One region of the Beutenbergia cavernae DSM 12333 genome, then DNA from elsewhere that is predicted to be linked to it. Evidence: predicted binding sites of a transcription regulator. Region 1 holds the regulator's gene; each other region holds the start of a gene.
The links. Region 1 encodes LexA, which represses DNA repair genes until DNA is damaged. Its sites were predicted from a motif close to TCGAACANNTGTTCGA; they were not measured.

Region 1 (5,382 bases):
GACCTCGCGGAGGTCGTCGCCGCCGAGTCCGTCGCCGGGGGGACGACGGCGGTCATCGCCCCGGAATCGGCGCTCTCGGCCGTCCGGGAACGGCTCGGGCTGGCGGCTCGCCTCGACCTCGAGCACGACGTGGTCGTCGTCGACCCCGTCACGAGCAAGGGTCTCGAGTTCGACGTCGTCGTCCTGGTCGACGCCGCGGCGATGTCCCGGGGCGACTGCTACGTCGCGATGACCCGCGCGACCCGCCGCCTCCGCCTCGTCGGCGCCCTGCCCGAAGGGCTCCCGCCGTCCACCAGGTGAACCGGGTTTGTCCAGACCCGCGCACGGACGAAGATAGGGGCGTGCCGCGCGCCCTCCTGCTCGAGAACATCCACCCGCTGGCCACCGACGTGCTCACCGCCGCCGGCTACGAGGTGTCCGCGCAGCCGGGCGCGCTGGACGAGGACGAGCTGATCGACGCCCTCGACGGCGTGTCGGTGCTCGGCATCCGCTCCAAGACCCAGGTGACCGAGCGGGTGCTGGCCGCGAGCCGGCTCGACGCGATCGGCGCGTTCTGCATCGGCACCAACCAGATCGACCTCGCCGCGGCCGCACTGGCCGGCGTCGGGGCGTTCAACGCCCCGTTCTCGAACACGCGGTCGGTGGTCGAGCTCGCGATCGCGGAGATCATCGCGCTCGCCCGGCGGCTCACCGAGCGCGACAAGGCCCTGCACGACGGCGTGTGGGACAAGTCGGCGACCGGCGCGCACGAGATCCGTGGCCGAACGCTCGGGATCGTCGGCTACGGGAACATCGGGACGCAGCTGTCGGTGGTGGCGGAGGCCCTCGGCATGCACGTCGTGTTCTACGACACCGCCGAGAAGCTGGCGCTCGGCAACGCTCGCCGGATGCCGAGCCTGGCAGCGCTGCTCGAGGTCGCCGACGTCGTGACGCTGCACGTCGACGGACGGCCGGGCAACGCCGGCATGTTCGGTCCCACCCAGTTCAGGGCCATGCGCGACGGGGCGATCTTCCTCAACCTCTCCCGCGGCTTCCTCGTCGACTACGGCGCGCTGCGCGGTCGGATCGAGGACGGCACGCTGGCCGGTGCCGCCGTCGACGTGTTCCCGGAGGAGCCCAACCGACGGGGCGACCCGTTCACGAGCGAGCTGCGCGGGCTCGCGAACGTCATCCTGACCCCGCACGTCGGCGGCTCCACCGAGGAGGCGCAGGAAGACATCGGTCAGTTCGTCGCCGTCAAGCTGCGGGACTACCTCGCGCAGGGTGCGAGCTACCTGTCGGTCAACGTGCCCGGGCTCGTGCTCGACGCTCCACGCCCGGGAACGCGCCGCATCGCGCACCTCCACCGGAACACGCCCGGCGTCCTCGCCCTGCTCAACGAGACGCTCGCGCAGCACGGGACGAACGTCGAGTACCAGGTCCTCGGCACGCGCGGCGAGATCGGGTACGCGGTGACCGACGTCGGCGGCGAGGTGCCCCGCGGCGTCGTCGACGAGCTCCACGAGATGCCACACACGATCCGGGTGCGCCTGCTCGGCGACGGCTGACCCGCCCGCTCCAGGCGCCGTGGCCGGGAGAGCGGGCGGGTGGGCGCGACGCCGCCCGGTTCAGCCGGACTTGCGGCGGAACATCCGGCGCCCGCCGGGGCCGTTGACCTCGGAGCCGTGCACGCTCCCGGTGTTCCGTCGGGCCTGCTCCGTCTTGTGCGAGGCGGCGTTCTTGCGCTCCAGCGCCTCCCGGAACTTCTCCTTCGCCTCGCTGGTCGGGTCTGCCTTGTCGTCGGAGTGTGCGTTCTCGCTCATCGCCGTCCCTCGTCTTCCGTAGCGCGCGACACGCGGTGCGCCGCCTAGGTCCAGACTGCCGCCGGAGCCGCTGGTCCGGCCACTCGATATCGCTCCATGGGCATCCGGTCGGCTCCGCCGCCGCCGTCGTTGCCGTGGGTGGCGCCGGCTTCCCCACCGGCGCCACCCACGGCGGCTCGTGGCCTCACACGGACGTCGTGAGGCGGACCGGCGCGTCCGCGGACCCGTCGGCATCGGGGTCGCCCTCGTTCTCACGCTCGGCCCGGAGCGCCGTGATGGCGGCCTCGAAGTCCTCGAGCGAGGAGAACCCGCGGTACACGCTGGCGAACCGCAGATAGGCGACCTCGTCCAGCTCGCGCAGCGGCCCGAGGATCGACAGTCCCACCTCGTGGGCGTCGACCTCGGCGGCGCCGGTCGCGCGGATCGTCTCCTCGACGCGCCGCGCGAGGAGCGCGAGGTCGTCCTCGGAGACCGGCCGTCCCTGGCAGGCCTTGCGCACCCCCGCGACGACCTTCTCCCGCGAGAACGGCTGCGCCACGCCGGACCGCTTCACGACGCTCAGGCTTGTCGTCTCCACCGTCGTGAATCTCCGGCCGCACTCCGGGCACTGCCGTCGACGGCGGATCGAGGAGCCGTCCTCGCTGGTCCTGGAGTCGACGACCCTCGAGTCCGGGTGCCGACAGAAGGGGCAGTGCACGCGGGTCTCCGTCCTTGGCGATCGGTCCTCTCCGCCCGCCCGACGACTCGACGCCGCCTGACGACCGCCGCTCATCCTTTCACAAGATGTAGGCGAACGTCAGACCTGTAACTACTAGATGTGGCCGTCCGACCGCTCGCCCTCAGTCCTGTTCCGGGACGAGGATCGACTGGCCCGCGATCAGGTCGACCGAGTCCAGCTCGTTGATCCGGACGAGCGAGGCGACGACGTCGCGCACGTCCTGATCCGGCGTGGCAACTCGTTCCGCGATCGCCCACAGCGTGTCTCCGGTGGTGACGGTGACCGTCTCGTACGACGGCGGCTCGACCTCGGTGCTCGCGACAGCACGACCCCCGACGGCACCGACACCCGCGGCCAGCACGAGCGCCGCCACGACCAGGACTCGGCGCCCCCGCGCCGTGAGGCGCACGTGGCCACCATCCGACACAGGGGCGGACGCCCGCCCCGGGGCTGCGACGGCGATCGTCGTCATCTCGGCCACATCCTCTCGAACTGTTGTCCGTCCGACGTCTGTTCGATACGCTAGTCCACGTCCGAACAGATGTCCACACGCAGGTATCCGTTCGGTCCGACACGCGGGTCGAACACCTGTCGCACATTTCACGGTCCTGCACCTAGGCTGACCGTCGAACGGTGCGACAGGAGCAGCAGATCACCGCCCTCCGACATCGGTCGGGCGGGGCAGAGTCAAGGACGGAGCGGGACGTGAACCCTGAGACGAGGGCCGACGGCGCGAAGCCGCTCTCGGCGCGGCAGCGACGCGTGCTCGAGACGATCCGCGCGAGCGTCGAGGAGCGGGGCTACCCGCCGAGCATGCGGGAGATCGGCGAGGCCGTGGGCCTCAACAGCCCGTCGAGCGTCATGCACCAGCTGACCGTGCTCGAGCGGAAGGGGTACCTGCGCCGCGATCCGCGCCGTCCGCGGGCCATGGAGATCGTCAGCCCGGACGACCAGGCACGCGAGGAACGGCCCTACGACGTGCCCACGACGCCGCCTTCGTACGTCCCGCTCGTCGGCCGGATCGCCGCCGGCGGGCCGATCCTCGCGGAGCAGGTCGTCGAGGACGTGTTCCCGCTCCCCCGCCAGCTCGTCGGCGACGGGGACCTGTTCCTGCTCAAGGTGGTCGGCGACTCGATGATCGAGGCAGCGATCTGCGACGGCGACTGGGTGGTCGTCCGTCAGCAGCCCGTCGCCGAGAACGGCGAGATCGTCGCGGCGATGATCGACGGTGAGGCGACCGTCAAGACGCTGAAGCAGTCCGCCGACGAGGTGTGGCTGCTCCCGGCCAATGCGAGCTACGCGCCGATCCCGGGGAACGACGCACAGATCCTCGGCCGCGTCGTGAGCGTGCTGCGCAGCGTCTGACCGCGCAGTCAGGCCTCAGAATCCGAGCGACCGCGCCACCGACCTGATGTGGTCGGCGCTCGCCCGAAGGCCGGCGATCTCGGCGTCGTCCATCGGCACGAGCAGGCGCTGCACGGCGCCGCCGCGGTCGACGACCGTCGGGACCGACATGCACACGTCGCTGATCCCGACGTAGTCGTCGATCCGCGTGGAGACCGGCAGCACACGGTGCTCGCCCCGCAGGATCGCCTCGATGATGCGGGTGGCGGCCAGCGCGACGGCGTAGTTCGTGGCGCCCTTGCCCTCGATGATCCGGTACGCGGACGTGATGACCTCGTGGGTGATCCGCTCGCGCACGCCCACGTCGAACAGCGGCTGCCTGCCGTGCCCCGGCCACTCGAGCAGCGGGACGCCGCCGATGCTCGCCGAGCTCCAGATCGGGATCTCCGAGTCTCCGTGCTCGCCCAGGATGTACGCGTGCACGTTCTGCACCGCGACCCCGCACTCCTGGGCCACCAGGTAGCGCATCCGCGAGCTGTCCAGCACCGTGCCGGAGCCGAAGAGCTGCTGCGTGGGTAGCCCCGTGACGGCCTGAGCGGCGTACGTGACGACGTCGACCGGGTTGGTCACCATGACGTGGATCGCGTCCGGAGTCATGGCGACGAGGCGCGGCATCACCTCGCGGACGAGCCCGACGGTGCGCTCGGCCAGGTCCATGCGGCTCTGTCCCGGGTGCTGCTTCGCGCCGGCCGTGAACACCACCACGTCGGCCCCGCGGCAGATCTCCAGGTCGTCGCTGCCCTCGATCGTGCCCTGCGGCATGAACTCGATGCCGTGCCCGATGTCGAGCGCCTCGGCCTCGACCTTCTTCCGGTTGATGTCGTACAGCACGACGTGCCGGGCTGCCCCTCGCATGAGGGCCGCGTAGGCGAGGGTCGCGCCGACCGAGCCGGCGCCGACGACGGCGAGCGTCGAGACGCTGCGGGACGAGGACGGGGTCGGGTCGGCGCTCATGCCTCGCAAGCCTAGGAGTCGGACCCCAGTCGGACGAGTGCAGCGCGCGCCACGGCCGGGTCGGTGGTGGGCCACATGGGCGGCAGCGAGCGCGAGAGGAACTCGCCGTACCGCGCCGTGGCCAGGCGGGAGTCGAGGATCGCGACGACGCCCCGATCTGTGGTCCGCCGCAGCAGGCGTCCCGCGCCCTGCGCGAGCAACAGAGCGGCGTGCGTGGCGGCGACGGTCATGAAGGGGTTGCCGCCGCGCGCCGCGACGACCTCCATGCGGGCGGCGCCCACCGGGTCGTCCGGCCGCGGGAACGGGATGCGGTCGATCGTCACGAGACGACACGAGTCGCCGGGCACGTCCACGCCCTGCCAGAGGGACAGCGTGCCGAACAGGCTCGTGGCCTCCTCCTCGGCGAACCGGCGCACCAGCGTCGGCAGCACGTCCTCGCCCTGGCACAGGACGTCCAGCCCGGTGCGGTCCCGGATCTCCTGCGCCGCGACCTCCGCCGCGCGC
Region 2 (5,382 bases), 110 kb from region 1:
TCTCGCAGGCGTCGATCTCGGTGATGTCGGACCTCGTCACGGGCACCGACGTCCTGACGGCGGACGCGTTCGCCGAATCGTTCCGCGCGCTGATGCACCACCGCGGCGAGCCGCTCGGCGACTCCCGCGACGAGGAGCTCGGCGATGCGGCGGCGTTCGTCGGCGTAGCGAAGTACCCAGCGCGTGTGAAGTGCGCGCTGCTCGGCTGGATGGCCCTGCGCGACGCTCTCGCGCACGCACTCGTGAAGGAGGAGTCATGACGGATCAGGTCACGGATCAGGTCGCAGAGACGCCCACCTCGGCCCCGTCCGCCTCGGCGGCGGGCGCTGCGGAGTCCACCGGCGCACCCGCCGCGGACGCCGGGACGACCGTCGGCGCGGCGCCGAACGTCGCCGACGTCGAGGAAGCGCTGCGCGACGTCATCGACCCCGAGCTCGGTATCAACGTCGTCGACCTCGGATTGGTCTACGGAGTCGTCATCGACGGCAACAACGAGGCGGTCATCGACATGACGCTCACGTCGGCGGCCTGCCCGCTGACCGACGTCATCGAGGACCAGGCCGCCCAGGCGCTCGAGGGCCTCGTCGCCGGGCAGCGCATCAACTGGGTCTGGATGCCACCGTGGGGACCGGACAAGATCACCGCCTCCGGCCGCGAGCAGCTCCGGGCGATCGGCTTCAACGTCTGACCATTCGGGCGATCGGCTCAAACGTCTAGCGCTCGCGCGATCGGCTCAACGTCTGACCCTTCGGGCGATCGGCTTCAACGTCTGACCCTTCGGGGTGATCTGCTTCAACGTCTGACCCTTCGGGGTGATCTGCTTCAACGTCTGCCCCTTCGGGCTGATCCGCTTCAACGTCTGGAGCTCGCGCGATCGGCTCAACGTCTGGCGCTCGCACGCGTCGGTCGTCGCTCGAGTCTTCCCGTCGCTCAGGTGGCCGGGGGTCGGTAGTTCTAGCTCGGCCTCGCCCGGCGACCGCACATTGGTCAGCGCAGCTCGTCGTCCCGAGCTCGCGCGACGACGCCGACCCGCGGTCGTCGTCGCTCGCCACCCATGAACGCGACGTGGCCCAACGTCTCCAGAGGCTTGGCCTCGAGTGCCGCAGTGCGTCACCACGGCGGCGGCTCGTCCGAGTTCCACAGCCCTGGTGCCGCCGCCGGAGGTGACGTGAGTCCGCCCGGCGGAGAAGCCCCGGACAAGTCGGCTTCTGGTCTCCGCGGTGGATCCGATCCGAGTGGCTCCGCCGAACCAGAAGCTGACCGATCCTGCCGTTCCGGCACAACGTTCTCGACCACGGCGGAAGGCGCCGCCACCGTAGGTCGCATCGCGGGCACGAGGAGGTCGTCCTGGAGGCGGGTGCTGGTGCCTAGGGTGGAGCCGTCGCGCCGTCGAAAGTGGTGGCCGCCGGGTATGACGTCGATGCCGAGGTGACGTCGGTGGACCTCGTGGTGGTGGAAGACGCACAGCGTGATCGCGTTCTCGAGCGAGGTCGCGCCTCCGTGCGAGTACCAGATCCGGTGGTGCACCTCGCACCAGGAGGCACGGATCGAGCAACCGGGCCAGCGGCAGTGCCGGTCCCGCGCCAGGGCCGCTCGCCGCAGCTCCCTGGTGTACGAGCGTTGTGTCTGCCCGACGTCGAGAGGGACGCCGTCCGCGTCGAGCACGATCCGGGTCATCTCGCAGTCGCACGCGAGCGTCTCCAGGACGCCGAACGGGACGAGTGTGCCGTCCTCCAGCTCGGCGAGCGGGACCTCGTCCGCTGAGCCGGAGCCGCGGGAGCCGGATCGCACGCCAGGTGCCGCGCCCACGGCGACGTCGCCCACGGCGACGTCGCCCACGGCCTCGCCGCCCACGGCCTCGCCGCCCACGGCCTCGCCGCCCATGGCAACGTCGCCCACGGTCGGATCGCCCGCGGCCTCGCCTGCGCAGGTGGACGTCGGACGGCGGCGCAAGAGCAGCCACGTGTCATACGGGACGAGCAGGTTGAGGTGAGGCCGAACCTGCGCCCCCGGCTTCTCGGTCCCGGACGCCAGGACCCGCCCGGCGAGGTCGACAAGGGCGTCCGCGCGCCGCTGATCCGGGGTGCGCAGGTCCGACGCTGCGGGTGCGGGCGTCAGTGCTTCGAGAGCGGTTCGCAGTGTCGCGCCGGCAAGCGGGTCCAGGAGGCCTTCGATCCGGGTGCCCCGGTTCCCGCCCGTGATCCGGAGGAACCGGCGGGCACGCACGCTCTCCGCGTCGCGGTCCGCCTGATCGGCGTCGATCCGCCCCGCCCACGCTTGTGCCTTCTTCCGGAACGTCGGCACGTCGGTCTGCACCGCCGTCGGCAGGAGCTCGCTCTCCCCGCCCGACGCCAGCCGTTCCTTCACAGCAGGCGACGCCTCCGCGAGGAGGGACGTCAGGACGTCCGCGTGCCCGAGACTCACCTCACCCGTGGCAACGGCCTCCGCCGTCCCGGGCAGGGCGTCAAGCCCGTCGGCGAGCGTCGCCTCCCGACGCGCCGCACCGCGCCCCTGCCCGGACGTGCGGGCCCGCCAGCCGGCGAAGTCACGGTCGCCGTCGACCGCCCACCGCCCTTCCTCGCGGATGACGCCCAGCACGTGGCCACGGTTCACGCGGATGAGAGCCTCTGCGCGGTCGAGCACCGCGACCGCCTCGCGGAGAGCAGCTTCCTCGGCGACTTCTCGGCCGGAGCGGACGTCGCTGACCGCGACGCCGAGCGCCTCGACGGCGAGGAGCACCGCGCGGGCGTTCGACACGACGTCCGGATCGCCCGTCGACGTCGACGCCGACGCCGACGCCGCCGAACCGGACGGGTCGGCGGAGCTCGGGGAGCCCGAGGAACGAAGAACGCCCGAGCCGCGCGGTGACGTCATCCGCGCCGGAGCGACAGCGTGCAGGGCGCGCGAGGAACGCGGCCCGTTCGCCGGGGAGGCAGCGGTACGCAGCACATCCGGCACCACCTCTGCACTCATCTGCTGCCACCTCCTCGCCCGTCGACCGGTTCGAACATCTGTTGCCATAATAGGTGGAGCCTCCGACATCCCGCCGAGGGCAGCCGCCGCCTGTGGACAACGGCGATGCGCCAGAACCCGAGCATGGACGAGCCACCCAGGAGACCCCAGGAGGGCCCGCCGGGCTCAGCGACTCAGAGCTGCGAGCCCGACACGGCGAACGTGTCGCACGCCGCCAACGACCCCTGGTCGTACCCCACACCGAACCACCGCTGCCGCGACTCGCTCGACCCGTGCGTCCACGCCTCCGGGTTCACCGCGCCGCCCGCCGCCGACTGGATGCGATCGTCGCCGACGGCGGCCGCCGCGGAGAGCGCGTCGGCGATCTGCTGGCGGGTGGGAGGCTCGAGGAACGTGACGCCGGAGTCGTCCCGGGTGGTCGCCGCTCCGCGCACCCACATCCCGGCGTAGCAGTCGGCCTGCAGCTCCAGGCGGACGCCGTCGGACGTCGGGCCGGTGCCGGAGCGGTCGATCGAGTCCATCGTGCCGAGCCGGTTCTGGATGTGGTGACCGAACTCGTGCGCGACGACGTACATCTGCGCGAGCGACCCGTTGCTCGCCCCGAACCGGGACGTCAGCTGGTCGAAGAACGCCACGTCGAGGTACACGGTCGCATCGGGCGGGCAGTAGAACGGACCGGTGGCGCTCGACGCCGCGCCGCACGCCGTCGTCGTCTGCGCGGTGAACAGCTCGAAGGGCGGCTGGTCGTAGGCCACGCCGCCCTGGGTGGGCAGCTGCGCCTCCCAGTAGGCGTCCAGCGACAACGCCGTCGCCTGCATCCGGCACTCCACGTTCTCGTTCGCGTCGGCGCCCGTTCGGCAGTCCTCCAGGGACGTCGGCTCGTCGCCGGCCACGGGCTCGCCGCCGTCGCCGGGAGCGAGGCCGCCCAGGTCGAACCCGAACACGAGCCCGAGCACCACGACGAGGAGGCCGCCGACCCCGCCGCCGATGGCCGCTCCGCGCCCGCGCCCGCCCCGGCGCACGCGCGAGCCGGAGACGTTCGCGTTCTCGTTGAAGGTCATCGCGCTCCAGGTGGTGGGCCGGCTCTCATCGTAGGAACCCTCGCGCGCGTGCGCCCGGCGGCGCGGCCGCGCGTGCCAGGCGTTGGAGGGTCTCCACGAACATCGCGGCCCGAATCGGTGAGCGCTGCGCGTGCTCGCGCGACCCGAACGGCCCTACGGTGGCGACGTCCGCCGTCGTCGCCCGTGGAGGAGCACACGTGACCACCGAGAACTTCGCCCAGCCCCAGCGCCTCGTGCTCGGGGACCTGCTCCCGGCGAGCCGCGTCCGCGACGCCGCCCTGGTGCTCGCCGGGACTGGCGTCGTCGCCGCGCTCGCGCAGGTGGCGATCCCGCTGCCGTTCACGCCGGTGCCGCTGACGCTCGGCACGTTCGGCGCACTCGTCGTCGGCGCGGCGCTCGGCCCTGCCCGTGCGGCGGCCTCGCTCGCCCTGTACATGCTGGCCGGGGTCGCCGGCGTCGGCTGGTTCGCCGGCGGTGCGAGCGGCTGGCAGTTCGCGTCGTTCGGCTACGTCCTGGGCTTCCTCCTCGCGGGCGTCCTCGTGGGCCGGCTCGCGCGCGCGGGAGCCGACAGGAAGCCGCTCGCCACGATCGGCGCCATGCTGCTCGGCTCGGTGGTCGTGTACGCGTGCGGCGTGCCGTGGCTCATGGCCTTCCTCGGCGTGGACCTGCCCGAGGCGCTGCGCCTCGGCGTCGTGCCGTTCCTCGCCGGAGACGCGATCAAGTCCGTGCTGGCCGCCGTCGTGCTGCCCGGCACCTGGGCCGTCGTCAGCCGCGTACGCCGAGGCTGACCCTCAGCCCCGACCGCGGAGGCGCTGCCGCGCCGCCTCGTACAGGATCGCCGTGGTCGCCGAGGCCGCGTTCAGCGAGCTCGCCGACCCCGCCATCGGGATCCGGACGACGTCGTCGGCCGCGTCGCGCCACGCCTGCGAGAGCCCCGTGGTCTCGTTGCCCGTAAGGAGCAGCACGGGTCCGGTGAGGTCGTGGTCCCACACGTCGCGCTCGGCACGTTCGTCCGTGGCGACCAGGCGCAGCGGGACACCGGCCCGGCGGACGCCGTCGACCCACTCCAGCACCTCGCGCGGCGCCGCGGCCGACACGATCGGCACACCGAACACCGAGCCGGTGCTCGCCCGGACGGCCTGCGGGTCGTACGGATCCGTCGCGTGCCCCGTGACGACGACGGCGTGGCCGCCGAGCGCGTCGACGGAGCGGATGATCGTGCCGACGTTCCCGGGCGACGACGGCCGGTCCAGCAGCACCCCGAGGAAGTCCGCCGCCGCGTCGAGCCGACGGATGTCGCCGTCGGCCATCTCGACGACGGCGAGCAGCTCCGGCGTGCCCTGCTCCT
Region 3 (5,382 bases), 1.8 Mb from region 1:
CGAGCGCCTCGTAGTCGAGCTCCAGCCGCCCGACGGCGGGATGGTGGAAGACCTTGGTGCCCGTGCGGTGGTACCTCACGTCGTGCGAGGCCCACATGGTGCGGAAGTCCTCGCTGCGCGTGGAGAGCTCGCCCACCAGGCTGGTCAGTCCCTTGTCGTACGGGTTCCTGCCGGCCTCGGCGCGGAGGATCGCGACGGCGTCGTGAGCGATCCGCCTCGAGCGATCCCCCCAGAACCGCTCGGCTGCCTCGGGGTCGAGGAAATGGAAGCGCGCGGTGTTCATGGGCTGGCCACCGGCCTGCGCGGGCGAGGAGTACATCGGCGCGTACAACGCCCGGCCCAGGAGGTTGGCGCCGAGGACGTCGAGCCGCCCGTTGCGCACGAACGCCGGCACGCCCTCCATCGCGTCGAGGATGCGCTGCACGGCCGGACGCAGCGTGCCCGACGGCGTCCGGCGCGCCCGGGAGCGGGCGGCCCCGGAGGTGTTCGCCGCCCGTGCGAGGTCGAACAGGTGGCCGCGTTCGGCATCGTCGAGCTGGAGCGCCTCCGCCAACGCCTCGAGCACGGACTCCGAGACGCCGCCGAGGTTCCCTCTCTCGAGACGCGTGTAGTAGTCGACGCTCACGCCGGCGAGCATCGCCACCTCCTCGCGCCGCAGCCCCGGCACGCGCCGGTTGCCGCCGTAGGCGGGGAGACCGGCCCGGTCAGGGGTGAGCCGCGCACGCCGGGAGGCGAGGAACTCGCGGGTCGCCGCTTTCAGGTCCATGCCTCGACGGTACGTCCGCATCCGCCGGGCCGGCAGGTACTGGCAGTACCCGGAACGGCAGGGACTCCCTCGGGCCGAGGAGGCACGGTGGACTGGGTCGCAGCGGCCCGACGGCGCCCAGGCGCACCAGGTGCGACCACCACCTCTCGCTGTGAAGGGACACCACCATGCGAGCCACCTACATGTACGGCGCCGGCGACGTGCGCGTGATCGACGTGCCGGACCCGATCGTCCAGCAGCCGACCGACGCCGTCGTGCGGGTCGTCCTGGCCTGCGTCTGCGGGTCGGACCTGCATCCGTACCACTCCATGCCCGCCACGCCGGAGGGCCATTCGATGGGGCACGAGTTCCTCGGCGTCGTCGAGGACGTCGGCTCCGACGTGACGACGGTCGCCGTCGGGGACCTGGTCATCGCGCCGTTCGCGTGGTCGGACAACACGTGCGACTTCTGCCGCGAGGGCCTGCACACCTCGTGCCGGCACGGCGGGTTCTGGAACGCCAACGGCGTCGGGGGCGGGCAGGCCGAGGCGGTACGGGTGCCGCTCGCCGACGGCACCCTCGTCGCGGCGCCCGTCGGTGAGGACTCGCCGCTCCTGCCGTCGCTCCTCACGCTCTCCGACGTGTACGGCACCGGCTTCCACGCCGCTCTCCGCGCGGGCGTGAACCAGCGGACCACCGTCACGGTGATCGGCGACGGCGCCGTCGGGCTCATGGCCGTGCTCTCCGCCCGGCAGCTCGGCGCCGAGCAGATCATCCTCATGGGCCGGCACCCTGCCCGCACCGATCTGGGCGTCGAGCTGGGCGCCACCGACGTGGTCGCCGAGCGCGGCGCGGAGGGCATCGCGAGGGTGCGCGAGCTCACCGGCGGCGACGGCGCCCACGCGGTGCTCGAGGCCGTGGGGCACATGCCGGCCTACGAGCAGGCGGTCGGCGTCGTGCGCCCCGGCGGCGTCATCAGCCGCGTGGGCGTGCCGCAGTACTCCTCGGCGCCGGTCGGGTTCGGGAGCCTGTTCGGCCCGAACGTCACGCTGACCGGCGGACCCGCCCCGGCCCGGGCGTACATCGAGCGCCTCATGCCCGCCGTCCTCGACGGCACCGTCGACCCGGGCCGGGTGTTCGACAGCACCGTCGCCCTCGACGACGTGGCCGACGGCTACCGGGCGATGGACGCCCGCACCTCGCTCAAGGTGCTCGTCCGCCCCTGACCCGCCCGACGCCGTCGTCCGCCAACGATCCCTGGAGAGACACGATGACCGATCCCACGCAGCAGAGCGCAGCCCAGCGACTCGTCGGCGACATCGCCCCGAAGCTGGCCGCCCTGACCGACGACGTGCTGTTCGGCGAGGTGTGGTCGCGGCCGGAGCTCGCCCGCCGCGACCGCAGCCTCGTGACCGTCGCCGCCCTCGTCACCAACGGCAGCACCGAGCAGCTCCGGAGCCACCTCGCGCTGGCGCGGGAGAACGGGCTGACTGAAGGCGAGCTCATCGAGGCGATCACCCACCTCGCGTTCTACGCCGGGTGGCCGCGGGCGATGTCCGCCGTCGGCGTCGCGCGGGAGGTCTTCGCCGCCTGACCTCTCGTGCCCGGGGTGGGGCGACTCTTCGTCGGTTGTCCCCAGATCACGCTTTTCCGTGAATTGGGCGCATTGTCCACAGAATGCGCGGGCTAGATCTTCTCGTTTGCAGCCTGCTCTTGTGTACATGTGTTCGACATGAGATGCTGGGGCATGACCTCAGGCGCCGCGTTCGAGCCGCCGGACGAAGCCGCGTCCATGGCGCGCGGGGCCACCGGTGCGGTGCGGGAGGTCTCTGCGGAAACGACCGCCCTGATCTCGCGAGTGCGAGGAATGGCGGGCTCGTTCGATGCCGACCGGAACGGGTGGGACGTCGAGACGGCGTTGGATGCCGCGGCTGTGGTCGAGGATCTCGCCCGGACGGTGTCGCATCTGCAGCTCGTCGCGGCTCATGCGGTGGCGACGTCGCACGAGCGCCCGGCGGCGGATCCCGGAGCGTGCCGACTGGATGGCAACGACGGCGCGCCGCTCTCGTTCGGCGCCTCGGCCCACCTGTCGCTCGTCCGTCCGAGCGACGACGCCACCGGCGCCGCGGGCCCCGCGCGGGAGACGCCGGCGCGGCGTCAGCGGTCGCCCTACCGGCGGGCGGCCGACGGGTTGCGGGTGCGGTTGCGTCTGTCGCAGGCGGAGGCGCGGCGGCGGGTCGTCACGGCGCGGGATGTCCTCGGGTCCCGGACGATGTCGGGGGTGCCGTTGGCACCGGAGTTCCCGCTCGTCGGCGAGCTGCTCGCCGACGGCGCCGGAGACCGGGACGCCGTCCGGCACATCCTGCACGGCATGCACGACATCGGCCGGGCGGTCCGCCACCGGCACCGGACCGACGTCCACCGCGCGTCCGCGGACGCCGACCAGCCCGGCAACGACGGCTCATCCGAGGCCCTGGCCCGTCGTGAACAGGCCGACGCGACAGCTGCCGAGGAGGTCACCGAGGCCGAGCGCATCCTGACCACCGCCGCCCGCGAGGTGGACGCCGACAGCGTCCGCCGCCTCGTCGACCGTGTCGTGCACCTCGTCGACCAGGACGGCGCACCGCCGAGCGAGGCCGAGCTGTCCGCCCTCCAGGGCGTGTTCTGGATGGGCCGCCGCCACGGCCTGCACCAGGTGCGGCTCTGCGTCGACGACGTCGGGCGCGAGATGCTCGAGACCATCTTCGCCACCGCCACCAACCCCCGCACCTACGCCAACCACGGCTGCGACAACACGACCGACGCCGACCCGGGCGCCGAACGCGGGGCCGTAGTGCCCACGCCCGGCTCGGCATCCGCAGCCGACGTGACGCCGGTGGAGCGGCGCCCCGTCGCTCGCCTCCGGCTCGACGCACTCCTCGCCGCATGCGGCGCCGCGCTGCGCGCCAGGGCCCTGCCCGACACCGGCGGACTCCCCACCCAGGTCATGGTCACCATCGCCCTGAACGACCTCCGCGCCGGCATCGGCTCCGCCGAGCTCCCCTACACCGGCCCGGTCCCAGCACGCGACGCCCGCCGCCTCGCCTGCGACGCCGACGTCATCCCCATCGTGCTCGGCAGCGCCGGACAGATCCTCGACGTCGGACGCTCGAAACGGCTCTTCCCCGCCCACCACCGCAAAGCCCTCACCGCCCGCGACGGCGGCTGCGCGTTCCCCGGCTGCCACATCCCCGCCCCCTGGTGCGAGGGGCACCACGTCACCCCCTGGTGGAAGGGCGGAACCACCCGCATCGACCACGCCACCCTGCTCTGCGCCTACCACCACCACCTCATCCACGCCGGCCGCTGGACCGTGCAGATGCGCAACGGCACACCGCACTTCTACGGTCCCGGGCAGGCGACGAACGGCCCCGGGATGCGCAACACCTACCACCGGCTCGCCGTACCCAGGCGGCGCCGGCAATAGCTGGACTGCGCGCCGAGCACGCGACCCCGGGAAAGGCGGCGAGCCCGCAGCAGCCGGATCGCCGCGGCGCGCTCAGACGGCGTAGCGCAGCAGGGAGACGCCGCTCGGGAAGCCGCGCGCCTCGACGAGCCGCAGCCGCGGGACCTCGTGCCCGTCGGGGAAGAGCCGCCTCCCCCGTCCCTGGACCACGGGGTAGACGAACAGGCGGTACTCGTCCACCAGACCGGACTCGATCAGGGCGTGCGTCAGCGTGATGCTGCCCGTCACCACGATGTCGCGGCCCTCCTGCTCCTTCAGGACGCGCACCTGGGCGATCCAGTCGCCGGCGAGCACGCTCGAGTTCTGCCACTCAGGGTCGGTCATGGTCGAGGAGACGACGTACTTCTGGACCTCGTTCAGCTCCTGCGTGATCCCGGTCTGGTCGTCGGTCTGCAGGGGCCAGTACCCGCGGAAGTCCTCGAACGTCTGGCGCCCCAGCAGCAGCGCGTCCTCCTGCTCCGACTGCAGGCGCATCGACTCCAGCAGCTCCGCATCCTGCTCCGCGGGGTCGAACCAGTCGCCGAGCATCTCGATCGAGCCGTCGAGGGAGATGTTCTGCGTGATCGCGAGTGTCCTCATGCCACACGACACTGCCACGGCGGCGCCCGCCCCACGAGGGGGAACGCCGTCAGGCCTCGCGCGGCAGGAGGCGGATCGTCGTGAGCTCCTGCCCGGCGCCGACCACGGTGTTCACGATCCGCGGCCCGTACCTGTCGTACTTCGCGTGATATGCGGCGTCGACGGCGTCCGCCACCTCCGCTCCGACCTGCTCGAACGTCACGTCCTTCTCCACGCCACCGGCGCGGATGCGCCCCTGCCCGCTCGCCAGGGCACGCCGGAACCACCCGTTCTCCGGCCCGTACGCCGACCGGATGTAGAGGTCGTCGCCGGCACGGACCACCCAGATCGTCACGAACGGACGCAGGCTCCCGTCGGCGCGCGACGACGCGACCCGCAGCTCATCCGCCTGACCCACGTCGGCGAGCTCCGCCGTCGTCCACTCCGCCATGGTGCTCACGCCTCCGGGATGATGCGGCCGGCGGTCTCGAGCGTGAGCGACGCCGGCTCCGGGCCACGCCGCACGCCCTGGTCGAGCCCGTCGATCTGCGCCAGCTCCTCGGCCGAGAGCTCG
Region 4 (5,382 bases), 1.4 Mb from region 1:
GCTGCCCGTCTACCGCGGCTGAGGTGCCATCGCCTCACGGGTTCGCTCGCGTGGACGGGCGGGGTGCCGGCGCCGGGCATACGGCGTCGAGCCCCACGCCCTGCGTCCGGTCGGCGAGGTCGTAGGCTCGCGCGATGTTCACTGTCGCCGAGCGGGTGAGGGTGCGGGAGTCGCTGGTCGAGGCGGCGCGGGCCGATCCCCTGGTGACGGCTGCCGCGCTCACGGGTTCGGCGGCGCGGGACGCCGAGGACGCCTGGTCCGACATCGACCTCGCCCTGCGGATCGACGGCGCCGCCGATCCGATGGAGGTCGCCGCCGCGTGGACCGCTCGGATGTACGCCGACCACGACGCCGTTCATCATCTCGATGTCTGGGCGGGCGCCACCCTGTTCCGGGTGTTCCTCCTGCGCAGCTCCCTGCAGGTGGACATCGCGTTCTGGGCGGACGGCGACTTCGGCGCGAAGGGGCCGAGCTGGCGCCTGCTCTTCGGCACGGCCGGGCCGCCGGTCGACCCGCGCCCGGCGGACCCGGAGTCCCTCGTCGGAACGGGCTGGCTCTACGCGTTGCACGCCCGCGCGAGCATCGCCCGCGGACGGGTGATTCAGGCGGCGTACATGCTCGACGGCGTCCGCGACCAGGTCGTGTCGCTCGCCTGCGCGCGGCTTGATTTGCCGTTCGTCCAGGCCCGCGGGGCGGACGATCTGCCCGCCGAGCTGCGCGCCGCCGTCGCCGACACGATGCCGCGCTCGATCGAGCGTCCCGAGCTCGAGCGAGCGTTCGCCGTCGTCGCGCGACTCCTTCTGGACGAGGCGGCGCACGTGGACGAGCTTCTCGCCGAGCGCCTGGCCGAGCCGGCGGGATCCTCGCAGGGCTCGAATGACGGGCCGCGTCCGACGCTGCGACTGACCCGCGGCGACCTTCTGGCGGCCTACTGGCGCCGCGGTGGCAGCGGAGGCCGGTGGTAGGCGTTGCGCAGCGGCCCGCCGCGCCCGGATCCGCGGCCCGTTCCGGCGTCGGGCCGCCGGAACCACGGCAGGCCGGAGCGCATGACGATGCTCCAGTGGCCCTCGTGGACGAGGTGGTGGTGGTACGGACAGAGCAGGACGGCGTTGTCGAGGCTCGTCGCGCCGTCGTTCCACCACGGGACGACGTGATGCCCTTCGCACCAGGTGGCGGGGATGTGACAGCCGGGGAACGCGCAGCCGCCGTCCCTGGCGATCAGTGCCTTGCGCACGTGGGTGCGGAACAGCCGCTTCGTACGGCCGACGTCGAGGACGGCGCCGCTCGAACTGAGCACGATCGGCGTGATTCCGGCGTCGCATGCGAGGCGGCGCACCGCGTGCACCGGAACCGGGCCGGTGTACGGCAGCTGAGCCGACCCGAGTCCGGACCGGAGCACGTCGAGATCGACGGTGACCATGACCTGGGTGGGGAGCCCGCCCGTCTCGGGGAGGTCCGCCGACCGGAGCGCGGCACCGCACGCGGCGAAGAGTGCATCGAGGCGCCGTCGGGCGACGGGACGGCGGTCCGGCTCGGGCCGCTCCGTCGCGATCGCCACCGTTCGCGCCGACTTACCACTCGGCTCGTTCGCCGCCACGGCCGCGGCCGCGGAGTCGGCGGCTCCCGCTGACCCGTCGGCGTCGCCGCTACCTCCGGCCACGACGTCGCCCAGGGCTGCCGACCCCGCAGCTGACCCCACGCCGTCGAGCGCCTCGGAATCAGCCCCGACCGAACTGGACGATGACCTGGCACCGTCGGGCACCTTGGATGCCGCACCGGCCGAACCTGCAGCCGACCCGCCGTCGTCGGCCTGTGCGACGCCGGTGCCTGGCAGCGCCCCGCCGCGCGGGTTCGTGCCCGTGGCGAAGACGGTCTCGAGGAGCTCCCGGCCGACGTCGTCGGTGAGGATGCGGATCTGCGTGAGTCCGTGCCGGCGTCCGTCGAAGAAGACGCCTTGGCGTGCTGACAGCTCGGCCTCCGACGGCGCGGGACCGTCCTGGTCGACCAGGTGGACGCAGCGATCGACGAGGCGGTGGACGTCGTCGGCATCGAGCTGCCGTGCAGCATCGGTGAGGATCGCCTCGACCTCGGCGATCTCCGCATCCGGATCCGGATCCCGGTCTGCCGTGTCGTCGGCGTTCGTGCTCGCGGGGCTTTGCTCGGACACGGCCGCGGTGCCGGTGCCGCGAGCTGCGGCCCGGATCGCCCGGTCGACCTGGCGCATGCCGCGCAGGATGTGCCGGACGGCGTCGGGGTCGCCGCTGCCCTCGGCGACGAGTCCAGCGACGCCAGGGAACCGCACCGGCAGCTCAGCGCCAGTGATGGTGACGCGTGGGAGCAGATCCGCGGCGGCAGCCACCCGACGGCGCGCTTCTGCACCTGAGAGCCGCAGGCCGACTCGCAGGGCGTCGGCCGCCGACCGATACGCCGGGCGACGCCGTCGCGAACGACCTCTCGTGCCGGGCTCCGACCACCCGCACGCGAGGTCCGGCACGCTCGTCGCGCGCCCGGTGGCGCCCGTGTCAGTGCAGTCGCGGCGGTGAGCACTCGTGACGCTCTGTGACGCCTCGGCTCCCGTTCCGGCGCCGAGCCGGGCGTCCGCTCCGAACGTGAGCGGACCGTCCTCCACGCCGAGCGCAAAGCTCGCCCCGCCCTCGACCTCACGCTCGTGCGCCTCGGCAACGGCGTGCGCCGCCACGAGCTGCACGTGCCCGAGTGCGCGGGCGAGGTCCTCGACGGCAGCCGCAGCAGCGAGCGCAGCCGCCAAGCCACCACCGGACGATGCGATCAGTTCTGCCGCGCACGCGACGGACGACTGCGCCCTTCCGAGCGTTGCCTGCAGGCCCCCGCCGGCACCCGCATCCGGCACCACGCGTTCCCGCGCGGCGCCTCGGGGGTCGTCGATCTCGGCCATACGTCATTCTCACCGCTCGAACACCCGTTCGCAAGTCTGATGACGCCTCTTCTTGCATTCTGGACAAGAATCCACAGGATTTCTCAGACACGCTCGTGAAGTTGTTCTGGGGACAACTCGTCAAAGTGCCGACGAGGCAGGCAGAGGTGGGGGTGGGCACGGCACGGCCAGTAGAGCTGGGGCGGGCCAGACGGACGGCCCGGCCCGGGCCGGCCAGATCACAGAGCCAACGGGCAGGCCACGCCTCCCACTCGCCCATCAATGAGAGCCCGGAGAACACCAGCAGAACACGAAGCTCGCCGAAATCCGATGAGCGACCCCGCGCCGTCGTCGTCCTCGATATCCGACCAGCCCCGCCCCGTACATCCCCAGCGCCTGAAGCCCACCCTGAGAACACCCCGCGACAACAAACCCCGGAAACCGAACGAAGAACCCCGAAACCCCGAGCCCCAACCACCACCTACGATCAGGAGGTGAGAATCCGCCGCGCGATCGCCCGCGCCTTCTGGGCCGTGAGTCGCTGGCGCCTCCGCACCGAGGGCCCGCCGACCGGCCCGAGCATCCTGCTCGGCGTCCCGCACACGTCCAACTGGGACTTCGTGCTCATGCTCGCGATCGCCTGGGAGGCGGGCATCCACGTCCGCTGGCTCGGCAAGAGCTCGCTCTTTCGCGGCCCGGCGGGACCCGTGATGCGCGCCCTGGGGGGCATCCCCGTCGACCGCGGCGACCCGAGCCGCGTGGTGCGCGACGTCGTCGCCCGGGTCCACGCGGGCGAGACGTTCTCGCTGGTCGTCACACCCGAGGGCACCCGCGGCGCCGGCACCTACTGGAAGTCCGGCTTCTACCGCATCGCCCGCGAGACCGGCCTGCCCGTCACACTGGGCTACGTGGATCGCACCACGATGACCAGCGGCCTCGGCCCGACGATCGTGCTCACCGGCGACGTCCGCGCCGACATGGACGTCATCCGCGCCTTCTACGCCGACAAGTCCGGCATCGTCCCCTCTCGTCGCACCGAGCCCCGCCTGCGCGACGAGGACCAGCCCGAGCCGTGAGCCCCGCCCGCGTCGCGGCCGCGGGAACGCTGGCGCTCGGGCTCGCTGCCGCACTCGCCGTCGTCGTGCTGACCGCCGACGACGCCGCAGCGCACGTGCGCACGACGGCCGTCGTTCTCGCTGTCATGGCTGCGGCCGTCCCGGCGTCGACCCTCCTGGCGCGCCGGCCGCCGACGGTGGGCCCGGCCGACGGCGTCACGCTCGCTCGCGCGGTCGGCGCCGCGGCGTGCGCCGCTCTCGTCGTCATCGGTCTCGTCGTCATCGCTCCCGCCAGCGCTGGCGCCGGCGACGACGGCCCGACCGGCAGCTCGGCCGGCGCCACCGACGTCCGCACGTGGGTCTTGCTCGGCATCGCGGCCCCGGCGCTCGCCCTCGACGCCGTCGACGGCGTGGTCGCGCGGCGCACCGGCACCGCGTCTGCCGCGGGCGGGCGGCTGGACGTCGACGCCGACGCCGTCCTGCTCATCGTGCTGTCCGTGGCGGCGGCCACGGTCGTCGGCTCCTGGGCGCTCGTGATCGGCCTCGCCTACCCCGCGTTCCTCGCGGTCGGCCTGCTGCGCCCCGCCTGGCGGCACGCGCTCCGGCCCGATCCCGACCGCCGCACCATCGCGGCACTGCAGGCGGTGGCGCTCGCCGTCGTCCTCGTCCCGGCCGTCCCGCGGCCCGTGGCGTCGATCGTCGCGGCCCTCGCCTCGGGCCTGCTGCTGGCCTCCTTCGCTCGGGACGCCGTCGCGCTCGACCACGCCCATCGAGCGGGCGACGTGGCGCCCGCCTGAGAACGCGCGAACGGCGGGCCCGCCGAAGCGAACCCGCCGTCCGTGCGATGCGGCGCCGTCTCCGACGCAGCGGCTCAGCCCTGCGTGGACTCCTCGGCCTCGACGGCGTCAGCGCTCCCCGCCTCAGCGGCGCCGGCAGGCTCGGCCTCGACGGCGTCGACGACCGGCGCACCGGTCGCCCCGGTCGTGACGGCGATCTGCCGCGGCTCCGTGCCCGCGTAGGCGCCGGCGACCCGCACCGAGAGCACGCCCGCGTCGTACGACGCCGAGACGTCGTCGGCGCTGACGCTCGCCGGGAGGCGGAACGAGCGCTCGAACGTCCCGTAGCGGAACTCACGCACGGTGCGCCCCTCGGCGCCGCGCACGTCGCGACGCTCGCCGCGCACCACGAGGCGCCCGTTGGTGACCTCGACGGTCACGTCCTGCTCGGCGTCGACACCCGGGAGCTCGAGACGCACGACGGCGTCCGCGCCCTCCCGGTACGTCTCCGCGGCCGGCCGGTAGCCGGCCGGGCTCCCCGAGGGGCGCAGCGCGCCGGGTCCGAAGCTGCGGGCGATGAGACCGTCGAACTCCGTGAACGGGTCGCGGCGCGTCCAGACGGTCCTGGTGGGAAGAGTGGTCATGGTGATGCTCCTCG

Region 2: BCAV_RS11735 (HNH endonuclease signature motif containing protein) is a predicted target of LexA. The motif match lies at 3,004-3,019, and genes of this name have one in related genera.
Region 3: BCAV_RS20755 (HNH endonuclease signature motif containing protein) is a predicted target of LexA. The motif match lies at 2,461-2,476, and genes of this name have one in related genera.
Region 4: BCAV_RS21850 (HNH endonuclease signature motif containing protein) is a predicted target of LexA. The motif match lies at 2,931-2,946, and genes of this name have one in related genera.

What each region holds. Positions count from the first base shown of each region.
Region 1 is NC_012669.1:2,719,685-2,725,066, forward strand. Features, by position in the region: gene BCAV_RS12225 (HelD family protein) at 1-300, shown strand, start outside; gene serA (phosphoglycerate dehydrogenase) at 342-1,547, shown strand; gene BCAV_RS12235 (DUF5302 domain-containing protein) at 1,608-1,802, opposite strand; gene nrdR (transcriptional regulator NrdR) at 1,987-2,499, opposite strand; gene BCAV_RS12245 (LysM peptidoglycan-binding domain-containing protein) at 2,642-2,992, opposite strand; gene lexA (transcriptional repressor LexA) at 3,226-3,885, shown strand; gene BCAV_RS12255 (L-lactate dehydrogenase) at 3,901-4,878, opposite strand; gene BCAV_RS12260 (ATP-dependent DNA helicase) at 4,890-5,382, opposite strand, start outside.
Region 2 is NC_012669.1:2,612,027-2,617,408, reverse strand. Features, by position in the region: gene BCAV_RS11750 (iron-sulfur cluster assembly scaffold protein) at 1-260, shown strand, start outside; gene BCAV_RS23415 (metal-sulfur cluster assembly factor) at 257-688, shown strand; gene BCAV_RS11735 (HNH endonuclease signature motif containing protein) at 1,111-2,973, opposite strand; gene ypfJ (KPN_02809 family neutral zinc metallopeptidase) at 3,147-4,034, opposite strand; gene BCAV_RS11725 (biotin transporter BioY) at 4,232-4,822, shown strand; gene BCAV_RS11720 (TrmH family RNA methyltransferase) at 4,826-5,382, opposite strand, start outside.
Region 3 is NC_012669.1:4,553,574-4,558,955, forward strand. Features, by position in the region: gene BCAV_RS20740 (helix-turn-helix transcriptional regulator) at 1-766, opposite strand, end outside; gene BCAV_RS20745 (zinc-binding dehydrogenase) at 934-1,971, shown strand; gene BCAV_RS20750 (carboxymuconolactone decarboxylase family protein) at 2,016-2,339, shown strand; gene BCAV_RS20755 (HNH endonuclease signature motif containing protein) at 2,493-4,211, shown strand; gene BCAV_RS20760 (dihydrofolate reductase family protein) at 4,284-4,829, opposite strand; gene BCAV_RS20765 (DUF2255 family protein) at 4,879-5,259, opposite strand; gene BCAV_RS20770 (aldo/keto reductase) at 5,265-5,382, opposite strand, start outside.
Region 4 is NC_012669.1:4,152,589-4,157,970, forward strand. Features, by position in the region: gene BCAV_RS23055 (hypothetical protein) at 1-22, shown strand, start outside; gene BCAV_RS18815 (nucleotidyltransferase domain-containing protein) at 135-965, shown strand; gene BCAV_RS21850 (HNH endonuclease signature motif containing protein) at 929-2,914, opposite strand; gene BCAV_RS23465 (1-acyl-sn-glycerol-3-phosphate acyltransferase) at 3,388-3,969, shown strand; gene BCAV_RS18835 (CDP-alcohol phosphatidyltransferase family protein) at 3,966-4,745, shown strand; gene BCAV_RS23540 (Hsp20/alpha crystallin family protein) at 4,820-5,368, opposite strand.